3 regions of the Phyllobacterium ifriqiyense genome follow, and region 3 is predicted to be linked to each of the others. Evidence: riboswitches for the same ligand, from Rfam matches in the RefSeq annotation. Region 3 holds a riboswitch; each other region holds the start of a gene.

Region 1 (7,363 bases), 2.4 Mb from region 3:
AAGTCCTTGTATTCTCGCAGAGAAATCGTTTCGCGCACCTCGCGCCCATCATTCGCGGAATTGGTTGGTCCCGCCATCAAATGATTAATCAGAGCATCGCCATCGGCAGGAATATCGGCGACCGGATAGCCATGCTCGCGCATTTTATCGAGTATATGCCGCGTTGCAGCTGGCGTATCCAAGCCGACGCCATTGCCAAGGCGACCATCGCGATTTGGATAGTTCGCCATGATCAATGCCGTCAAACGCTTGGCAGGTTTTGTGACGCGAAGACGAGCCCAGCCAGCAGCCAATGCTGCAACGAACTCAACCCGATCGGCCAAAGGCTCATGCGTAACAATATTTGCCTGAACCGCCTCATCATAATGGCGTGCGGATTTGAACGACACCGCGCGCGATAAAACCCGGCCATCTATCTCGGGCAGTGCAACATTCATCGCCAGATCGCGCGCTGAAAGGCCCTGATCAGAATTGCGCCATTGATCGACACTTGAGCCTGAGAAGATGACTTGCAGCACCATAGCATCGTCATGCTCAAGCACGGTGGGCTTACGCGACGCGCCGGGCACCGAAACCGCAAATCCGGTTGCATTCAGGACCACTGCTGGCGCGGCTTCATTAAAAATACCCGTCAGTGTTGCAACTGAGACGGGATCTTTCAGGCTGGAAACGAAAACCGGCAAGGCGTTAAGGCCCTTTGCCTTCAGCGCACTAACCAGTGCTTCCACGGGTTGCATTTGTCCGCTTTGCACCAGTGCCCTGTAAAAGCAGATAGCAACAATTGGAGCATCCGCCACCCAGTGTTTGCGCAATTCGGTTAGCGATGGAGCCGAGCTCCCCGGCCACCAAAGGCCCGCCTTTAACAATGGTGCAGCCTCTTGCGGCTTGTCTCCGCCATTGATCATTGCCGCGCAATAATCAAGAAAGCGATGCGCATTCTGCGCTCCACCTTCCAGCAAGTAATGCCAAAGAGCGTCGCGATCCTGACGCGTAACCGTCGAAAACCGGTCCAGACCCGGGTCGGGCTTGTCATCACCCGGCAGAACCGCCAAATGAACCTTATGATTTACAGCGCAGGCGTGGAGCGCTTCCAACCCGTAAGGCCAATAGCTTTCGCCGCCGATAATCCTGACAACGATAAGTTTGGAATATTGGGCTGTCCGCTCGATATAGGCATCGACGGACATGGGATGCGCAAGCGCCATCATATTTGCCAAGCGTAACGACAAGCCATTGCCAGCTTGCCGTTGGGCCATACCAAGGCTCGCAAGTTCTGTATCGGCAGCAGAAAGAAACAGCACATCTCCCGGTGTCTGGCCGAGATCAATTGCCTCGGTGCCTTCAGCAATCGTTCCTTTTTGAGCCAACAGAAGATGCATTCAATTTCCGATCAGGCTGCGGCAGCATTAACAGCTGATGTAATGGCTGCTGAATCAATATCGTGCAGGCCAATAACAACGAGCCTTGTCTGGCGTTCTTCGCCCGGATTCCAGCTACGATCAAAATAATGCTCGATGCGTGATCCGACGGCTTGAATGACCAGGCGCATAGGCTTGCCGGGTACATCAACGAAACCTTTGAGCCGCAGGACATCATGATCGACGATGACATGCTTCAACTTCTCAACAAATGATTTGGGCTCTGCAACCGGCCCAAGCCCAACGACAAAGCTTTCAAATTCATCGTGATCATGCTCTTCGCCTGCCTCATGTTCCATCTCGTGATGGGACTTACGGTTCGCAATATCCTCTTCGGTGCCAATACCAAGTCCAAGTAGGAGTTGATTGCTAAGCTTGCCAAAGCTAGCCGAAACCATGTTAAGTGAACGCGATGAGCGGCTCTGCACGTCACTCTTGACCCCGGCAAGTTGAGCTTCGTCAATAAGATCGGTCTTATTCAGAACAATAAGATCGGCGGCGCGAATTTGATCCTCGAACAGCTCTTCCAGCGGGCTGTCGTGATCAAGTGACTCGTCCTGCTCGCGCTGAGCATCAACCTTATCGTGATCATCTGCAAAACGGCCTTCCGACACGGCGGCAGCATCAATAACGGTAACAACGCCATCAACGGTTACCTGTGTCTTGATTTCCGGCCAGTTAAAAGCGGCAACCAGCGGCTGTGGAAGAGCAAGACCGGACGTTTCAATGACAATGTGATCAAAGCGATCAGGTCGATCCAGAAGCTTGGTCATGGTGGGAATGAAATCATCGGCCACGGTGCAGCAAATGCAGCCATTGTTAAGTTCGATCATATCTTCGTCGCGGCACGCTTCGATACCGCAGCCTTTGAGCAAATTCCCGTCAACGCCAAGATCACCAAATTCGTTGATGATCAGCGCGATGCGCTTGCCATTGGCATTTTCGAGCAGATTTCGGATCATGGTAGTCTTGCCCGAACCGAGAAAGCCAGTGATGACCGTTGCCGGAATCTTGTGACCCTGCATTTTGTTATCCCTTCATTTTGAGCGGCAGTCCTGCTGCCACGAAATAGACTTTTGCCGCAGCGGCAGCCACGGCTTGATGCAATCGGCCTGCGTGATCACGAAACTCACGCGCCATGCGGTTTTCCGGTACTATTCCTAGACCAACCTCATTGGAAACCAGAACAATGGCACCCGCGAGATGGCTCAGTGTGTTTATCAGACGTGTTATTTCGGCATCGATATCACGTTCGGCCATCATTAAATTGGTCAGCCACAGTGTAAGGCAATCGACCAGGATTGCCTTTTCGACACCAGCAAGACTTTCCAGTTTTCCGGCCAGATCAATTGGTTCTTCAACTGTAATCCATCGGGATCCGCGCCGCGCTCTATGATGCCCAATTCGCTCGGACATTTCATCATCCCACGCTCTGCCGGTGGCAAGATAAATAGCATCCCGCCCGGATGATTCGATCAGACCTTCGGCAAAGGACGATTTGCCGGAACGCGCGCCTCCAAGAATAAAGGTAATTTCGCGTTCCAGCGGTTGCATTACTGCTCAAGCTCCGATGAAGCATAATTCTGAATTGCCCAGCCCAGTGCAGTACCAAGTACAACCCAGAAGAAGAGATTGGTTGCCAGTGCTGAGACGGCAAACTCTGAGGCAAGTGTCGGAGGCACCGCTGATGTCAGATCTTCTGCTTCCGGTGCGCCATAAATATGGGGAGCGACAATCAATATAACACCAAGAAGCTTAGCCCAAATCTGCTCACGCAGTACGATCAGATAGACGCCGCCCGCCGTCAGAATGACAGTTATCAGCCACCAGGTCTGCCGCATGGCCAGATCGGCTGCAGGCATAGCAGGCAATTCAGGGGCAAGGCTGAACGCCGGTGCAAAATTGAAGATGAAAAATCCTGCAAGCCCCCAATAGATTCCGTTCTGAAGGGTAATGCGACGACCGAGGAAAAGCGCCGCAGCACCAGTGATCAACGCAAAGCCTGCTCCAGCCACCAGATTGATCAACAACGTATTACCGAGACGTCCAAATGGCAGTTCGGGACCCGCCTCTTCCGCATGTTCGTGCGGAGTAACCGCCGCAGGTGCAGATTCGCTCGCAGAGGCAGGCGTATCATGGGAATGACCTCCGCCACCCGCACTTTCATACTCTTCCGCATGCAATATGAGCGGTACATTTTTTACATACATGGCCGGTGTTAGAATTATTCCGGCAAACAGACCGGCTATGATTGTAGCCAGCAAATATTTGACCAACATGGAGTCCACTCCCCAATTCCAAAAGCGAGACGCCGGGCACCTGCAAAGGCCCCGGACCAAACAAACCATCATTATTTCAATGCTTAAGGGTCGATAGCTGAATCAGCATTTCAGCTTTCAAAGACTCAATGGCAAGGAAATCCATATGAATGGCGGGTGTCGTGTGCTGTGTCATGCAGCGTTTCAGAATGTGAAAGACCGACGCCATAAATAATGAACACGCCGAGAAGCAATGACACAACAGCCGTCGTCAGACGCGATGCGAGTGGGAGAGAAATCGTATTAGAAGTACGAACAGTAGCCATAACAACCTCCGTGCAGGGCCAGAAGGGAAAATCCCCCTCGGTTTTGGGCACTATTACCCTGTGATTGGCAGGTCTCCTGGCTCGCGGGTCGCAAGATAAATGCCGCCTTCCCGGTTTCCCAGTGACTGCCGTCCGCTTTCGCGTTCAGCATGGCATATACCCTAACCGCTCTACAGTCGCGGGGTCGGCTGCGGTGGGGTCGCCCTAATGGGTACGACCGTCGCATTCCCTTTTGATCCCTGGCCTTTGGCCAATGCGGGAACCAATCATCTGCTGAACGTTATTCACCAAGCGCTCTAAAAGTCAAACGAATCTGCGACACCTTGATCGCTGCCTACGCCGTCAGACACGTTTAAGCGCAAACAATGCCTCGATATCCAGAACTGACTCCAATTGCGCTGCAATGGAGTCGAGCGCCGCATCTACACCAGCGTGATAATCGAGAACGCCAGCAGATATTCCCATGGACTTTAAAAGTGCTGCCCGGAATGCGTCCGCGTTGAAAAGCCCGTGCATATAGGTACCGAATACTTTGCCGTCAGCGGATATTGCACCATCCGCTATGCCATCAATATTCACGGCTGGCCGGATGCAATCGGGGCCAGTCGTTCGACCAAGGTGAATCTCATAGCCCTTCAACGGTATGTCAAACTGCAATGAACGGGCTTGGACATTGCGCACGGTCTTCTCCGGCTCCATAACTGTATCGATATCGAGATAACCAAGACCTCTAATTTCCCTGATATTTCCTTCAATCCCTTGGGGATCAGATACTGTTTTACCCAGCATCTGGAAGCCGCCACAAATGCCGATAATATGACCACCTCTGCGTCTGTGCTGATCAAGATCGTGGTCCCAGCCATTTTCACGGAACCGTTGAAGGTCACCAATGGTGGATTTGGAGCCCGGAATAATGACCAAACCTGCATCTGCAGGGATTCGCTCGCCACTTTTGATCATGACGACCTCGACTTGCGGTTCAGCTATTAGCGGATCGAAATCATCAAAATTGGCAATGCGATCAAGCACTGGAACGGCAATTTTCAACGCCCGCCCATCACCTTTGACCAGCCGTTCCAATACAACCGAGTCTTCCGCCGGAAGACGGGAGGCATCTTTCAACCAAGGGACAACCCCGAAGGACGGCCAGCCCGTAAATTGTGTGATAGATTTCAAACCGTCATCGAAAAGCGAAATGTCGCCACGAAACTTGTTGATCAGATAACCGGAAATCATATCCCGATCTTCAGGCGAAAGAATTGCGTGCGTGCCGACAATCGACGCTATCACCCCGCCTCGATCAATATCGCCAACCAGAACCACAGGCACATTGGCTTTGACGGCAAAGCCCATATTGGCGATGTCCCCTGATCGCAGATTGATTTCTGCGGGCGATCCAGCTCCTTCAACGATGACTATGTCCGCATCGGCACGAACGATATCCCACGACTCCATAACCGCATTCAGCAATCCCGCCTTGTATTGCTGATAATCCTTGCCCTTCGCCTGTCCCCAAACTTTACCCTGGACAATGATTTGGCTGCCCGTTTCTGACTGAGGCTTCAGCAATACCGGATTCATGTGAACCGACGAGGGCACGCCACAAGCCAGCGCTTGCAACCATTGCGCCCGGCCAATCTCACCACCATCATCGCTAACAGCAGCATTGTTCGACATGTTTTGCGGCTTGAATGGAAAAACCCTCAAACCGCGATTGCGCGCCAGACGGCACAATCCCGCCACCAAAACGGATTTGCCAACGTCAGAGCCAGTTCCTTGCAACATGATTGCGTGTGTCATGGGCTTTGAGTAGCGGATATGTCTTTCTCTTCCTAGTCCCATGCAAGCCGTTGCGCGCTTACGCGCATCCGATAGAGTGACCGGTAGCAATATTCGGGAGGAACTATAATGGATGCAGTCGTTGATGCGGCGGCCGGTCAATTTGAACTCAATGATGATCAACTGGCAATTCAGGATATGGCACGCGCTTTTGCGGCTGATCGGGTAGCACCGAAGGCACTCGCTTGGGACCGCGACAAGCATTTTCCCGCCGATGTCATTCGCGAGACAGGTCCGCTGGGCATGGGTGGCATTTATGTGCGCGAGGATGTTGGCGGATCGGGTTTGAAACGGCTTGATGCCGTGCTGATATTTGAAGCTCTTTCAATGGCCTGCCCTGCCTTCTCAGCATTTATATCAATTCACAATATGTCGACATGGATGATCGACCTGTTCGGAACACAAGCTCAACGACAAGAATTTGTGCCCAAGTTGACGTCTATGGAGTGGCTGGGCAGCTATTGCCTGACGGAACCGAACTCCGGTTCCGATGCGGCGGCGTTGAAAACTACAGCTGTTCTGGATGGCGATCATTACGTTTTAAATGGTGCTAAACAATTCATATCCGGCGCAGGCGATAGCGATATTTATGTCACCATGGTGCGCACCGGCGAATCCGGACCAAAGGGCATTTCCGCACTGATCATTCCCAAGGATGCTCCGGGCCTGTCATTTGGCGCAAATGAATTCAAGATGGGTTGGAATGCCCAGTCCACCCGCACAGTTTTATTCGATAATTGCCGGGTTCCTGTAGCAAATCGGCTTGGTGCTGAGGGTGATGGATTTAAAATAGCCATGGGAGGGCTTGATGGTGGCCGTCTGAATATCGCGGCGTGCTCCTTGGGTGGAGCTCAATCGGCACTCGACAAAGCGGTTGCTTATGCTTCCGAGCGCAAAGCATTCGGTAAGGCCATCAATCAGTTTCAGGCATTGCAGTTCAAGCTTGCTGACATGGAGACGGATCTTTCAGCCGCGCGAATGCTGCTCTACACAGCTGCCTCAAAACTCGATGCGAAGGCCCATGACGCGTCCAAGTGGTCAGCCATGGCAAAGCGTTTTGTAACCGATAAAGGCTTTGATATCGCCAATGACGCGCTTCAAATCCATGGTGGCTACGGCTATTTGCATGATTACGGCGTTGAAAAAATCGTTCGTGACCTGCGCGTCCATCAGATATTGGAAGGCACCAATGAGATTATGCGGGTGATCATCGCGCGGCATATGATCAAAAACTAAAACAAGATATTCAGGGAGAGTGCTGCGATGACAATAATCGCCTTTATCGGCCTAGGACATATGGGCAACCCCATGGCCGCCAATCTGGTCAAAGCTGGACATACAGTTCTCGGTTTTGATCTTTTGCCAGACAATTTGGCTGTTGCCACGGCCAACGGCGTGACAGTAGCCTCAAGCGCAGAGTTCGCTGTTGCTGATGCAGATGTGGTCATCACCATGCTGCCAGCCGGGAAACACGTTCTCTCAGTCTACGAATCCGTGACAAAAGCAGCAAAACAGAATGCGC
Region 2 (7,363 bases), 650 kb from region 3:
GCCCGGAAACATCTTCATGAAGTTATGAGCGTCTTCGATGAGGACCTGAGGCCTGAAGCAATAAACCGGTTGATCCGGGCGCAATTCAAGCGCTGCATCACGGGCGGTGGCGAATCGTTGCATCTGTGTGTCTCGCGTCATTCCAGACTCTTAGCAAGGGAAAGTGACGGATGAAAGTCGCGACTTGTTGCAAGAATCGGGTGGCGACTCGCCATAAAATGGCTAAGGATTTGCAATCTGCTTACCATGAAAGGGTAATTGCCGTGTCCGTAGCTGATGCCAAAGTGCCGCCGCCCCTTTCCATGTCCGGATTTGTCTGGCTGCAATTGCTGTTGCTAGGTGCTATTTGGGGTGGGTCATTCTTCTTCGCGCGCATCGCTGTACAAGTCGTTCCACCCCTCACGCTGGTGTTGTTTCGCGTTGTCATAGCAGCCCTGGCGCTGCATATTTATCTTGCAAGCCGCGGTGTTAATTTCTGGGACTATCGTCGCCACGCGCTCGGTTTTGCCGGACTCGGCCTGTTGAACAATGTCATTCCCTTTTCTTTGCTTTTCATCGGGCAAACAGCGCTAGGTGCTGGTCTTGCCTCTATCTTCAATGCAACGACCCCTATCTGGACGGTCATATTGGCGACCATACTGACCGCCGACGAAAAGGTCACGGCAGCCAAGCTTGCCGGCATTTTCATGGGTATCGTGGGTATTGTGGTCATGATCGGGCCTGGAATTTTGACTGGCCTTGGCGGGCCGCTATGGGCCGAGCTTGCTGTCATAACCGCAACTATATCCTACGCCTTCGCGAGCATCCTAGCCAAACGCTTTAAAGGCATCCCGCCAACAGTAACGGCAACCGGACAGATGACAGCATCCACTCTTATCATGGTCCCTGTCGTACTCCTCCATGACGGCATGCCGCATTTGGATGGGATTAGCCTGGGCGTCTGGTCCGCCATTCTCGGATTGGGGCTGCTATCGACAGCTTTCGCCTATATCCTGTTCTTTTCAATCGTGAAAGCTTCGGGAGCAACCAATGCCTCCCTCGTCACCCTGATTGTTCCGGTCAGCGCCGTTTTACTTGGAACAATTTTTCTTAGCGAGAAACTGGCGGTGCAAGACATTGCCGGAATGGCCCTCATCGCTTTGGGTCTGCTGATCATTGATGGCCGTATTCTAGCGCTTTCCAGAAAGCCGAATAGATAGAATTGTCATAAAATTTCTGTAGTTAGCCCGAAACTCCAAGGCTTAATCCTGTTCGAAATGTGGCAAAGCAACACGCTAACGAGAACTGCGATAATTTTATCGCACTGCAAAATTTTACCGCCAGCAAAGAATTTTTTCGATTTTTTCGACATTTTCAAACGTTTAAATACGTTTAGTTTCAAAAACTTATCGTTGCTGTAGAAAAAATTTCTACACTCTTTGTCATCGTTCGGTAATATTTGGGCTTTTTCTGTGGCGAATTTGCGCTATGTTATGGGGGTTAACTGCAGGAGACAAGCGATGGGACTAACTCGATCGATGAATGTCCTTATGATCTGTGCAGCGTTCGCATTTATTGGTGCAATGGTCGTAGGACTGATACCTTGAATTGAAATATGAGCGCTACGGATATGGTCTCTGACCGTTAAGTGAGTGAAACAAAAGAAACGGCCCGGTTATAGCAACCGGGCCGTTTCACTTTTAACAAGCTGTTATCAAGCTGCTGCACCGGCCAGATTGGATTGGAGTGCTACAGCTTCCGGACGAATACCAATGAGATGACAGATCGCAAAGGCGAGATCAGCCCTGTTCATCGTGTAAAAATGGAAATCCTGCACGCCACGTTCGACCAGATCAAGAACCTGTTCCGCTGCGACGGCTGAAGCTACCAGAGCATGAGTCTGCTCGTCATTCTGCAATCCATCAAACCGCTCTGCCAGCCATGTAGGTATGTGAGTACCAGCTTTGGAGCAGAAATTGGTAACCTGGGTGAAATTATGGATTGGAAGTATACCAGGCAAAATCGGAATATAGATTCCGGCACGACGCACCTTTTCAACATAGCGCTCATATTGGTCGTTCTCGAAAAAGAACTGCGTGATGGCACGCGTCGCGCCATTATCGACCTTGCGCTTCAACATATCGATGTCGGTAGCAAAATCCGGGCTCTCGGGATGCTTTTCGGGATATGCAGAAACCGAAATATCGAAGTCAGCGAAAGCTTTCAATCCAGCGACAAGTTCGGCACCGTTTTCATACCCACCCGGCGTCGGTTTGTAATGAGCACCTACGCCGCTTGCCGGATCGCCGCGCAAGGCGACAAAGCGATTGACACCCATGGCGGCAAATTCGCGGATTACCGTGTCCACCTCTTCCTTCGTGGCATCAACACAGGTCAAATGTGCCGCTGCATTCACATCGGTTTCGGTTAAGATGCGCTTGATCGTGCGGGCTGTGCGTTCACGAGTGGAGCCACCTGCCCCATATGTCACAGAGACAAATTCGGGATTAAGCGGAGCCAGACGCGTTACAGTCTCCCAGAGACGCTCTTCCATCACCTCGGTCTTTGGCGGGAAGAACTCGAATGAAACCTTGATATTGCTACCAAGATCGGCACGGCGGGATTGGCGGAAAAAACTCATTAGACACTCTCCGTAACGCGGGAGGTTGAAACAGGATCGGCAATTAGCAAGCGTGGGTCGCGTGCCAGCCACAATTTAACAGTCAGTTTGTCTTTATCTTTTGGTTGTAATTCCATGCTCTGTTCCAGCGTCAGTCCGGCTTCCGTCAGCCAGTCTTTAATCTGTCCGTCATGAAAACCGAGGCGCAAATGGGCATGTCTGTCGCGTAGAAATTCAAGTTCGTGTGGAGCAAAATCGACGATCAACATTCGGCCGGAAGGACGCAAGGCACGCGCAGCTTCACGAATGGCCTCGGCCGGATTATCAAGGAAGTGCAAGACCTGATGGATTGTCACCAGATCGAAAGACTCTCTGTCTACCGGCAAGGAATAGACGTCACCTTGACGGACTTGCGCGTTGGCAATGCCGGACTTCTCAAGATTTGACCGGGCAATCGTCAACATGTCGCGATTGATATCGATACCGACACCGCGCAAGTAGAGCGGAGCAAAGAGCTCAAGCAGGCGCCCGGTACCCGTACCGACGTCGAGCATCGCTTGAAACGGTCTTGCACCTATGATCTTGGTAAGGGCCTCTTCCACAGCGCCGTCTGGAACATGCAACGAGCGGATAGCATCCCAGCTTGAAGCATTCGCGCTAAAATAGGCAGCCGCACGTTCACGGCGCTGAAGCTTCACAGAGGAAAGACGTTCAAGGTCACGCTCCAGCAGGGGATCAGAACAATCCAGGCGATCTAGCAGGGAACGGGCAATATCTCCCACAATCAATGATTCCGCCAAACGGAAATAGGCCCAGGAGCCTTCCTGATAGCGGTTGATAAGACTTGCTTCAAAGAGCAATTTCAGATGTCGTGACACTCGCGGCTGAGATTGTCCTAAAATGGATGTGAGGTCGGAAACGGTTAGATCACCACGCGACAACAAAGCAAGAATGCGTAGCCGACTAGGCTCAGCTGCCGCTTTCAACGTATCAACCATCAGGTCGAGATTAAGATTGTGCCGGTCCATAACCAATCCTCAAAAGATATAAAGATATGTTTATGTCATGACGCGACGATTGGCAAGAGGTTTTTGCCATTGACGACAATTTCTGCCGCGTCTGAAATAGGCGCCAGAATCAAATTAGAAAGACATCAATGAGTGCAGGAACGAACCGTCAGCGTTCAATCAACAAAGCGCTGACCTTGCTTTTACCCGCCGTTCCCTACTCCGATTCGGAACCAATACGCGCGGCCGCAGGTGCGCCCCATATGAAGACCTTGCCGCCGCCGATTGCCGTATGGTTGGCCGCTATTGCCCATGTGCGGCATCAACATACAGACTATGATGCGCTGCGCGACGAAGGCTATGACAAAGAGTCCGCTCGTTTCTTCGTGCTTGATGCGATTAATCGCAAACTGACGGAATGGCGGGCGACACGTCTTCTGGATCCGGATGAGGAAGATCCGAGCTGAGCTGGCCCCAGCCTTCTTCAAAAATAAGGTCCTGTAATTGGATTCTTTTGCGCCAGCCCTTTTTTTCCAGCTCCGGTGCATCAAAAAGCTCGTCGACATAGCCCAGGCATAGATAGGCAACAATCTCAACGTGATCCGGAATACCTAATATTTGGCGCATGTCATTGTCGTGATAGATGCTCACCCAGCCAACGCCAATACCTTCAGCACGGGCAGCAAGCCACAAATTTTGGACTGCACAAACGGTGCTATAGACATCCATCTGGCGGTTGTGGGTGCGACCGAGCACGACCGTTCCACCGCGTGTCCGGTCGCAGGTGATGCATAAATTGACCGGCGCTTTAAGGATGCCTTCCAATTTGAGAGAGGCATACAGCGCCCGGCGTTCATCTTGAAACAGGGCCTTGGCTTCCTCGTTGGCTTTGGCGAAAGCGCGGTGCACTTGCCTCTTGCGGGCCATATCGCGAATTGTGATGAAGTTCCAAGGCTGCATGAAGCCTACAGATGGAGCATGGTGCGCCGCATCGAGCAATCGCATCAAAACATCATAGGCGATCGGTTTTGACAAAAACTGATCGCGGACGTCTCGCCGGGTATAAATCGCCTTATAAACGGCCGCACGCTCATCGTCAGTAAAATCACCCGCTGGAACCGGACTATCAAAAGCTTCGTGCATTGTTTGCTCCTAACAACGCTTGAGGCCCTCGCCGCCGTCCGCGCAGCTTGGGCTATGGGGTCCGGCCGGTCTTCTGACTTGGGTTCAGCTGAACCGTGCGCCTTCCTGTGGCCTCTCGGCCACCGTGGCATAATGCACGGTCCTTCCCCTTACAGCGCTGGGCACGTGCCGGATTTTCACCGGCTTCCCGATTCTCCGCAATCGTCTAAATTGCTGGCACCGGACCTGTTTTCTATTCGCCATGAAAAGGCACTTGGCGCAAGCCTTAGACCCTGTAAATCCACTGTTCGGGAATACGAATATCAACTTTTTCACCGGCGCGTATGATCCCGGGCTTTTCAACCCAAGCGACGATACCCCGCGAGCGCTTGGACACGCGTACAAAATCCAATGCAGTGGTGGTTTCGTCAGGAGTACCCGCATGCGATGCAATAGAACGACCAGCAATCTTGCAGGGCGCATTCTGCCCATCGACTTTCAACGTCACGCCACCTTCAAAAAACATCAGCGATCTGGGTGGTAGCATCGAAAGGGATGGAATACCGGAAATCACCGTGTTTCCACCGATCCATTCAGCTTTCAGCTGAGGCAAGCCCATGCCTGCTGCGATCTCGTCAAGCTCGTCGGCACTCAGAATGGAAAGGTGGCGTTCGTTGCGCATCTCGGTGCCACGCGGATACCAAGGCTCACGTCCGCCAGAGCGACGCGTCTGACCCGCGTGAAAGTCACCGACAATACCGTCAAAAGTCAGTTCCAGTGAATCTGTTGGAGAAGTGACAAAATCCCTGTCGAGTGCCTCAAATAGCCCGATCACACGACCACTGACCTTACGCGAAGGGACTATTTCGTCACGATTACCGAACAGGTCAGTCATCATTTGCTTCAAAGAGTTCCCTGCTTTAGAAAAGCGGCAAATTATCTGGCGATTACACCAGCAAAGACAACGGGGAACCTTGCGGTTCCCCATCTATATTTAGCGTGTCAGAGGCTTGTAGCTTGGACGCTTTGGATTGACGCTATCGGGACCGAGACGACGAATCTTGTCGTTTTCATAATCTTCGAAATTGCCTTCAAACCATTCGACATGGCTATCGCCTTCGAAAGCCAGGATATGCGTCGCGAGACGGTCAAGGAACATGCGATCATGGCTGATGATCACAGCGCAACCTGCATATTTTTCCAAGGCATCTTCAAGTGCTGCCAAGGTTTCCGTGTCTAGATCGTTTGTCGGTTCGTCGAGGAGCAAAACATTGCCACCGGACTGAAGCATCTTGGCCAGATGCACGCGGTTACGCTGACCACCAGAAAGATTTCCAACTTTCTGCTGCTGGTCGGTACCCTTGAAGTTGAATGCTGAAACATAAGCGCGGGAGTTCATCTCATGCTTGCCAAGCTTGATGATGTCAGTTCCGCCGGAAATTTCTTCCCAGACATTCTTGTCGGCTTTCAGGTGATCGCGACTCTGATCGACATATCCGAGGTTAACAGTCTCGCCGACGCGAATAGTGCCGGAATCCGGCTTTTCCTGACCGGTGATCATCTTGAACAGAGTGGTTTTACCCGCACCGTTCGGACCAATAATGCCAACAATACCGCCGGGTGGCAGTTTGAAAGTCAGGTTTTCGATCAGCACACGATCACCGAAAGACTTGGTGAGATTTTCGGCTTCGATAACCACCTGACCCAGCCGTTCACCCGCCGGTATCAGAATCTGGGCATCGCCGGGGCGCTGGTCGTTAGCGGCATCAACGAGCGCATCATAGGCCTTGATACGTGCCTTCGATTTTGCCTGACGTGCTTTCGGGCTGGCGGAAATCCACTCGCGTTCGCGCTCGAGAGCTTTCTGACGGGAGTCATCTTCACGGCCTTCCTGCAGCATGCGCTTGGACTTGGCACCAAGATAGGCAGAGTAATTGCCTTCATAAGCAATGCCGCGCCCACGGTCGAGTTCGAGAATCCAGCCGGTCACATTGTCTAGGAAGTAGCGATCATGCGTAATCAGAAGCACGGAGCCCTTATATTCGCGCAGATGTTTTTCAAGCCAGGCGGTCGTTTCAGCGTCCAAATGGTTGGTCGGTTCGTCGAGCAGAAGAAGGTCAGGCTGTGACAGGAGCAAGCGGCACAAAGCAACACGGCGGCGCTCACCACCGGAAAGATTGGTTACTTCGCTGTCGCCGGGTGGGCAACGAAGTGCTTCCATCGCCATCTCAACTTGCGATTCAAGGTCCCAGAGGTTTTGAGAATCGATGACATCCTGTAACTTGGCGCCTTCATCGGCGGTCTCGTCGGAGTAATTCATCATCAATTCATTGTAGCGATCGAGAATGGCCTTCTTGTCGGCAACGCCATCCATGACATTGCCCATAACGTCCTTGGCTGGATCCAAATAAGGTTCCTGCGCCAGATAGCCAACGGTAGCGCCATCCGCCAACCAAGCCTCGCCTGTATATTCCTTATCCAGACCAGCCATGATTTTCAGAACTGTAGACTTACCGGCGCCATTTGGACCCAGAATACCAATCTTGGCGTCTGGGTAGAAGGACAAGTTGATATTCTCAAGAACCTTCTTGGTTCCATATGCCTTGTTCAGGCCGGACATGTGATAGATGAATTG
Region 3 (7,363 bases):
AACCGATCGAAGCCCTCCTTGAGCCATTTGTATCCTTCGCGCGTTATCTTCCTGCATCGGCATTTATTCCACTTCTCATTTTGTGGGCGGGTATCGGCGAATTGCAAAAGCTGCTGGTGATTTTCATCGGTGCCGTTTTTCAAATCATTCTCATGGTTGCCGTTGCCGTTGCCAATACAAGGCGAGACCTGGTGGAAGCGGCCTATACACTCGGCGCCAATGACCGGGGTGTGGTCAAGCGCGTGCTTATTCCTGCCAATGCCCCGGACGTGGCTGAGACATTGCGGCTGGTTCTGGGCTGGGCGTGGACCTATGTCATCGTGGCTGAAATGATCGGCGCATCCTCCGGTATCGGGTATATGATCATCAACAGTCAGGCGCTGCTCGCTACTGGTCAGATTATTTTCGGCATTATTGTCATCGGCATTATCGGTTTGATTTCAGATTTCCTGTTCAAGTCGGTCAATCGCCGCCTTTTTGCATGGAGGCTCGCATGAGCACGCTCATCATTAAAGGCGTGAGCCGTGTCTTTCCGGGTGTTCGCGGCGGGCAGCCTGTGCAGGCGCTGCAACCGACGGATTTGACTGTTCCGCACAATGATTTCGTGTCCATCCTCGGACCATCCGGCTGCGGAAAATCCACGCTGTTACGTATTGTTGCGGGGCTTGACCGGCCGACCACGGGCACGGTCACGCTTGATGGCAAAGAGGTGAAAGGTCCAGGCGCAGATCGCGGTGTCGTGTTCCAGTCCTATACGCTGTTTCCATGGCTGACGATCGAACAGAATATCGGTTTCGGCCTGACAGAACGCGGCGTCGGCGCAAAGGAAAAAGCTGAAATTGTCGCCTCTTACATCGACAAGGTGGGACTTAAAGGATTTGAAAACCATTGGCCAAAGCAATTGTCCGGTGGCATGCAGCAGCGCACGGCAATTGCCCGCGCCTTGGCGAATGATCCGAAAATACTACTTCTGGATGAGCCTTTCGGAGCGCTGGATAACCAGACGCGAGGCTTGATGCAGGAACTGCTGCTCAGTATTTGGGAGCGGGAACAAAAGACAGTTATCTTTGTCACGCACGATATTGAAGAAGCGATTTTTCTGGCGTCACGCGTGGTTACGATGTCAGCACGGCCGGGCCGTATCAAGTCGATCACGCCGGTACCGCTGGGACATCCGCGCCATTACACGGTTAAAGCCGCACCCGAGTTTGCCCGGATACGGCTTCAATTGACCGAGGAAATTCGCAGCGAGGCTATACTCGCTGCCGTTTCTCATTAATCAAATCAGGCTGTTCGTTTGAACATGCGGGCAACAGCGATAAGAATACAGGCGCCGATAAAGCCTGCAATCAAATAGCCCAGCCAGCCTGTAAGGACGACGCCGACCATGGAAAGGATCGCGTTGGCGATTATCGCGCCCACGATCCCGAGTATGATGTTCATGATGACGCCCATGTTGCTCTTCATGAACATCTCTGCAAGCCAGCCCGCAACGCCACCAATGATGATTGCTGCGATCCACCCGATTCCGGCACTTTCCATAATACTCTCCATTTCGTTCATTCCAGATCGTTAATCCGGAAGTGAGTTATTGGTTCCAAGCTCGCGACAGAATTTGCGCCTTATCATGCCTAGAAATTCCGCACCTGCCTAAAAATGCATCAACGTGGCGATTGGTAAAAGCGGTTTTTCTGAGCCGTCAGCATAGCAATGGCAGCTTCAAACTGCAAAAAGCACCGCTAAAAATATCCGGCTAATATGTTTTTCAAATTTTTGCGATCCGGCTGAGCGAATTGGCACGCTGTTTGCATTGTCAATTCTATCTGCGAACTGCGCTCCACGATGCAGGCCTCGCAACCGGTCTGCACAATAAAATATGAGAGAAACGGAATGGCAAAATATAAACTCGAATATATCTGGCTCGACGGTTATGTCCCTTCGCCAAATCTTCGCGGTAAGACGCTGATCAAGGAATTCGACGTATTTCCGACGCTGGAACAATTGCCGCTTTGGGGCTTCGATGGAAGCTCGACAATGCAGGCAGAGGGCAAAAGCTCGGATTGCGTATTGAAGCCTGTTTCTCTTTATCCGGACAGTGAACGCAAGAATGGCGTTCTCGTCATGTGCGAAGTCATGATGCCCGATGGCAAGACACCGCATCCTTCCAACACCCGCGCAACTGTTCTTGATGATGACGGCGCATGGTTCGGCTTCGAACAGGAATATTTCTTCTACAAGAACGGCCGCCCGCTCGGCTTCCCTGAGACAGGTTTTCCTGCGCCGCAGGGCCCATATTATACAGGCGTTGGCTACAGCAATGTTGGCGATATCGCCCGCAAGATCGTCGAAGAGCATCTCGATATCTGCCTGAATGCCGGCATCAACCATGAAGGCATCAATGCTGAAGTGGCAAAAGGCCAGTGGGAATTCCAGATTTTCGGAAAAGGTTCCAAGAAGGCTGCCGATGAGGTCTGGATTGCACGCTATCTCCTGCAGCGCCTGACTGAAAAATACGGCATCGATATCGAATATCATTGCAAGCCGCTCGGCGATACTGATTGGAATGGTTCGGGCATGCATGCCAACTTCTCCACCACCTATATGCGTGAAGTCGGCGGCAAGGATTACTTCGAAAAGGTCATGGCGGCATTTGAGCAGAATTGCGCTGCCCATATCGCCGTATATGGACCGGACAATCATATGCGCCTTACCGGCAAGCATGAAACCCAGTCGATCCACCAGTTCAGCTACGGCATTGCTGATCGCGGTGCATCAATCCGCGTTCCGCACAGCTTTGTAAACAATGGCTATCGCGGTTATCTTGAAGATCGCCGTCCGAATTCGCAGGGCGACCCCTACCAGATCGCGTCGCAAATCCTGCGGACAATTTCTGAAGTGCCGGAAGATGCGGAAGAAGTTCTCGCCGCTTGATCTTGTTTGAATAGTTTGGAATGGCGCGGGCACCAGCCTGCGCCATTTTCTATTGGTGATGCGCCGCATTCAGCCGTTTACCGGTTTCCCCCCGATAAATTTACGCCTGCCTGTTGACCTCAATAGGTGGGCTGGGTTCTTATAAGAGTGTTCCGGTTCTCCCGTGCTGCAAAGCCGGGAGCTAAGAGGGAAGCCGGTGAAGTGATATTCACCAATGCCGGCGCTGCCCCCGCAACTGTAAACAGCGAGTTGCTGTCGCTTGAATTCGTTCAGGCAAAAGGTCACTGGGATTTCCCGGGAAGGCCAGACAGTAATACTGACCTGTGAGCCAGGAGACCTGCCGAAACATGATGAACGTCCACGGGCGGGGTGTCCCGGTGTGTCGCTTGTAATGGTTTGCCGCAGGCTGACTATCTGCAATCTTCGCGCTTGACCCTTGTCCCCAACAATCGGGGTTAAGCATGATACTCGGCGCCAATACAAATCAATATAACAACCCACAATCGGTCAACGCGGCAACTGTGCCGGAAGACGTGTTTTTTGCCTGGCTGCTTTCCCGGCCTCGCGGCACCAATATCGTTGCAGCTGCAAGTCAGGAGATTATAAAGCTTGAGGCCTATGCCGGAAAACATGCGGGGGCAAAACGCCTCCACGAACTGTTCTGTGCTTTGATCGAAGGGAGTCAAAGGCTGGAACTATCGTCGGCCTCGCGTGTGCCCCAGTGAAACGCAAAGTGCTCATCATCGGAATTGGCGCGGGCAACCCAGACTACGTGACCATACAGGCAGTCAATGCGCTCAATCAGGTCGATGTGTTTTTCATTCCCGATAAGGGAGCTGAGAAAGAGCAGCTATCCCGCATCCGTCGGGAAATTTGCGAGCGGTTCATCACCGCCCCCCACTACCGCATGGTGGATTTTGAAACGCCGCTGCGCGAGAAACCGTCCTCTACCTATCGAACAAGTGTCACGGACTGGCACGACAAAATGGAAGCGACCTATGCGCACCTGCTGATGGAGGAGCTTGGCGATGATGAGTGTGGTGCTTTCCTCGTATGGGGTGATCCATCGCTTTATGACAGCACGATCCGCATTCTCGACAGACTTAACGCAAAGGGCAATTTCGAACTGGACTATGATGTCATTCCCGGCATTAGCAGCATTCAGGCGCTCACGGCAAAGCATAAGGTTGTGCTCAATCGAATCGGCGAGTCCATTACGATAACCACAGGGCGCAAGCTTGCCGAAGGTTTTCCGAACAATTCGGAAAGCGTGATTGTGATGCTCGATGGCGAGGGCGCGTTCAAGGCAATTGATGAAGATGTCGATATTTATTGGGGTGCTTACATAGGAACGGAAGACGAGATTCTCATGTCCGGCAAGCTGCGCGATGTCGTTGACGATATTGAGCGGTTGCGAAATGTTGCGCGCGCGCAAAAGGGCTGGATCATGGATACATATTTGCTGAAAAGGTCATATGACGAGATTGGAGAATAGCTGCGATTATAACCGGGGGCGTTTTGGACCTACGCCCTTAAATCGCGGCGGTAGAGCAGCCCCGGTTGCCGCCATCAATAGGTGACTTGACGTAGGCGAGAACAGGCGTCACCCTGTACATGGACTTCGGAGGAGGACCATGGGAACGCAGGATGACGGCTTACATGCCGAGCATATCCAATCTGCCGTGACAGGTGACGCTGCTGCGCAGTCAGCGGTTGTTGCATCGTGGGGGCGTTCAATGCGTCTCTACGGCTTGAAGCCTGATGAGGGCACGCCGCCAAACATGCTGACCGATCAGGAATTGCGTGAAGCGCGTGAAGAGCTGGGATCTCTCATAGAAACCGCAGAAATCGCACTCGACCGGCTTTATTCGGCGGTGGGTGGTGCGGGATGTTGTGTCCTTTTAGCGGACAAGAATGGTGTTCCAGTCGATCGCCGGGGCTATGAGGGCGATGATGCCACCTTTTGCAAGGCGGGACTTTGGACGGGAGCAGTCTGGAGCGAAGAGTGCGAGGGCACCAATGGCATTGGCACAGCGCTGGCTGAACAACGTGCCCTGACGATCCACCGCGACCAGCATTTCCGCAGTCGCAACACAGCGCTTTCTTGTACTGTGGCACCGATTTTCGATCATCGCGGGCGGCTGATGGCAGCGATTGACGTATCGTCGGCACGTTCCGATCTGACCGAGGGCTTTGTCAAACTCATTGCCATGGCTGTGGTGGATGCCGCCCGGCGGGTGGAAGCGGAAAATTTCCGATTGGCCTTTCCCAAAGCGCGCATCGTCATGGCACAGGGTAGCGAACGCGGCCATGACCGGGCTTTGAACGCATTAATTGCAGTGGACGAAGACGATCTTGTGGTTGGCGCATCGCGTTCGGCGCGTGCACTTCTCGGGCTGACTGACGAAAGCCTGAACAGTCCGTTGCCGGCGGCGAATCTGCTCGGGCAGGATACCGATGCGGAACGAGGATTTGCAGCCGCCGAACGCAGCGTGATCCAGCGAGTTCTGCGAAAAGCAGATGGCAATGTTTCCATTGCCGCGAACATGATGGGCATGAGCAGAGCTACCCTGCATCGCAAGCTTAAACGGCTTGGCTTGAACTGAGACTTTCATGTGTCTCAATATTGCGACAAATCCTGCATTCGCTTTGCCTGCCAGGGATGACACTCAAGCTGTAAAGCGCGATCCTCTGAATATGCCGCGAGGAGGCGGTATGGAAATCGTGCAATGCGTCCGGTCCTTACCCTGACGCGTTGCTTCAGGGAGGAAGTTCAATGAACAAGGTAGAATTCAACCGAACCGTCAAACCCAACTTCAAGAAACGCTACGGCAACTTCATTGGCGGGAAATTCGTCGAGCCGAAGGCAGGCCGTTACTTCGAGAATACATCGCCGGTCAACGGGCAGGTGCTGTGCGAAATTGCCCGATCTGATGCCAGCGATGTGGAGGCCGCGTTGGACGCCGCTCATGCTGCAAAGGATGCCTGGGGCCGGACAAGTGCCGCTGAGCGCAGCGTCATGCTCAACAAGATTGCACAGGTAATGGAAGATAATCTTGCTATGTTGGCGCAGGCTGAAACCTGGGACAATGGCAAACCAATCCGCGAAACGACGGCAGCCGACATGCCGCTTGCAATCGATCACTTCCGCTATTTTGCCGGTGCCATCCGTGCGCAGGAAGGCGGAATTTCAGAGATTGACCACGATACTGTGGCCTATCACTTCCACGAACCGCTGGGTGTTGTCGGACAGATCATTCCGTGGAATTTCCCAATATTGATGGCTGTGTGGAAACTCGCCCCGGCATTGGCGGCGGGCAATTGCGTGGTGCTTAAACCTGCCGAGCAGACCCCGGCATCCATTCTGGTACTTGCGGAACTGATTGCCGATATCCTGCCGCCGGGTGTTCTCAACGTCGTCAATGGTTTTGGTCTGGAAGCAGGAAAACCGCTCGCGTCGAGCCCGCGCATTGCCAAGATCGCGTTTACCGGCGAGACCACGACGGGTCGTCTGATCATGCAATATGCCAGCCAGAACCTTATTCCCGTTACGCTGGAGCTGGGCGGCAAGTCACCAAATATATTCTTCAAGGATGTGGTGGCTGAGGATGATGACTTCTTTGACAAGGCCATCGAGGGTTTTGTCATGTTTGCGCTTAACCAGGGCGAGGTCTGTACCTGCCCGAGCCGCGCGCTCATTCACGAGTCAATCTATGATCGTTTCATGGAGCGTGCCCTTAAGCGCGTGGAAGCCATCGTACAGGGCGATCCGCTTGATCCAGCGACCATGATTGGTGCGCAGGCATCCAGTGAACAGCTGGAAAAAATCCTGTCATATATGGACATTGGCAAACAGGAAGGCGCTGAGGTTCTTATCGGCGGCGAACGCAATGTTCTGTCCGGCGATCTTGCCGGGGGTTATTACGTGCATCCGACCGTGTTCAAGGGTCATAACCGGATGCGGATTTTCCAGGAAGAAATCTTTGGCCCTGTCGTTTCAGTGACGACGTTCAAAGATGATGACGAAGCCCTGTCTATCGCCAATGATACGCTTTACGGCCTCGGCGCAGGCATTTGGAGCCGTGATGCTAACAGGTGCTACCGATTTGGCCGCGCCATTCAGGCCGGTCGCGTCTGGACCAATTGTTATCACGCCTATCCGGCTCATGCCGCGTTTGGCGGATATAAGCAATCGGGCATCGGCCGTGAAAACCACCTGAAGATGCTTGATCACTATCAGCAAACCAAGAATATGCTGGTAAGCTATAGTCCAAAGAAACTCGGCTTCTTCTAAAAAACCGATGTGAATACAGCCTGACGGGCGTACCATGCCTTGTCAGGCTGAATTCTCAAATGGTTTTACTACCGGATTGGTAAGCCGAGGAGAGGTTGGAGGTGTGCATGGACCATATGGTTGAAAACAAGGTGAGCG

Evidence for each region. Region 3 has a riboswitch for cobalamin ahead of QFZ34_RS11105 (hypothetical protein). Riboswitches for the same ligand answer to the same signal wherever they lie in the genome.
Region 1: it holds a riboswitch for cobalamin, as region 3 does, so the genes downstream of both, QFZ34_RS22785 (CbtB domain-containing protein) here and QFZ34_RS11105 (hypothetical protein) in region 3, are expected to answer to the same signal.
Region 2: it holds a riboswitch for cobalamin, as region 3 does, so the genes downstream of both, bluB (5,6-dimethylbenzimidazole synthase) here and QFZ34_RS11105 (hypothetical protein) in region 3, are expected to answer to the same signal.

What each region holds. Positions count from the first base shown of each region.
Region 1 is NZ_JAUSZT010000003.1:3,103,491-3,110,853, forward strand. It holds gene cobN (cobaltochelatase subunit CobN) at 1-1,379, opposite strand, end outside; gene cobW (cobalamin biosynthesis protein CobW) at 1,391-2,443, opposite strand; gene cobU (bifunctional adenosylcobinamide kinase/adenosylcobinamide-phosphate guanylyltransferase) at 2,448-2,972, opposite strand; gene QFZ34_RS22780 (CbtA family protein) at 2,972-3,697, opposite strand; gene QFZ34_RS22785 (CbtB domain-containing protein) at 3,823-4,002, opposite strand; cobalamin riboswitch at 4,052-4,284, opposite strand; gene QFZ34_RS22790 (cobyric acid synthase) at 4,345-5,802, opposite strand; gene QFZ34_RS22795 (isobutyryl-CoA dehydrogenase) at 5,911-7,077, shown strand; gene mmsB (3-hydroxyisobutyrate dehydrogenase) at 7,105-7,363, shown strand, end outside.
Region 2 is NZ_JAUSZT010000003.1:73,999-81,361, forward strand. It holds gene QFZ34_RS07680 (alanine racemase) at 1-123, opposite strand, end outside; gene QFZ34_RS07685 (DMT family transporter) at 264-1,199, shown strand; gene metF (methylenetetrahydrofolate reductase [NAD(P)H]) at 1,694-2,620, opposite strand; gene QFZ34_RS07695 (ArsR/SmtB family transcription factor) at 2,620-3,627, opposite strand; gene QFZ34_RS07700 (DUF2293 domain-containing protein) at 3,756-4,073, shown strand; gene bluB (5,6-dimethylbenzimidazole synthase) at 4,006-4,749, opposite strand; cobalamin riboswitch at 4,796-4,988, opposite strand; gene QFZ34_RS07710 (MOSC domain-containing protein) at 5,015-5,623, opposite strand; gene ettA (energy-dependent translational throttle protein EttA) at 5,723-7,363, opposite strand, start outside.
Region 3 is NZ_JAUSZT010000003.1:727,025-734,387, reverse strand. It holds gene QFZ34_RS11125 (ABC transporter permease) at 1-497, shown strand, start outside; gene QFZ34_RS11120 (ABC transporter ATP-binding protein) at 494-1,279, shown strand; gene QFZ34_RS11115 (GlsB/YeaQ/YmgE family stress response membrane protein) at 1,285-1,542, opposite strand; gene QFZ34_RS11110 (glutamine synthetase beta-grasp domain-containing protein) at 1,891-2,931, shown strand; cobalamin riboswitch at 3,068-3,290, shown strand; gene QFZ34_RS11105 (hypothetical protein) at 3,393-3,656, shown strand; gene cobF (precorrin-6A synthase (deacetylating)) at 3,653-4,426, shown strand; gene QFZ34_RS11095 (GAF domain-containing protein) at 4,566-5,537, shown strand; gene adh (aldehyde dehydrogenase) at 5,708-7,225, shown strand; gene QFZ34_RS11085 (DUF779 domain-containing protein) at 7,333-7,363, shown strand, end outside.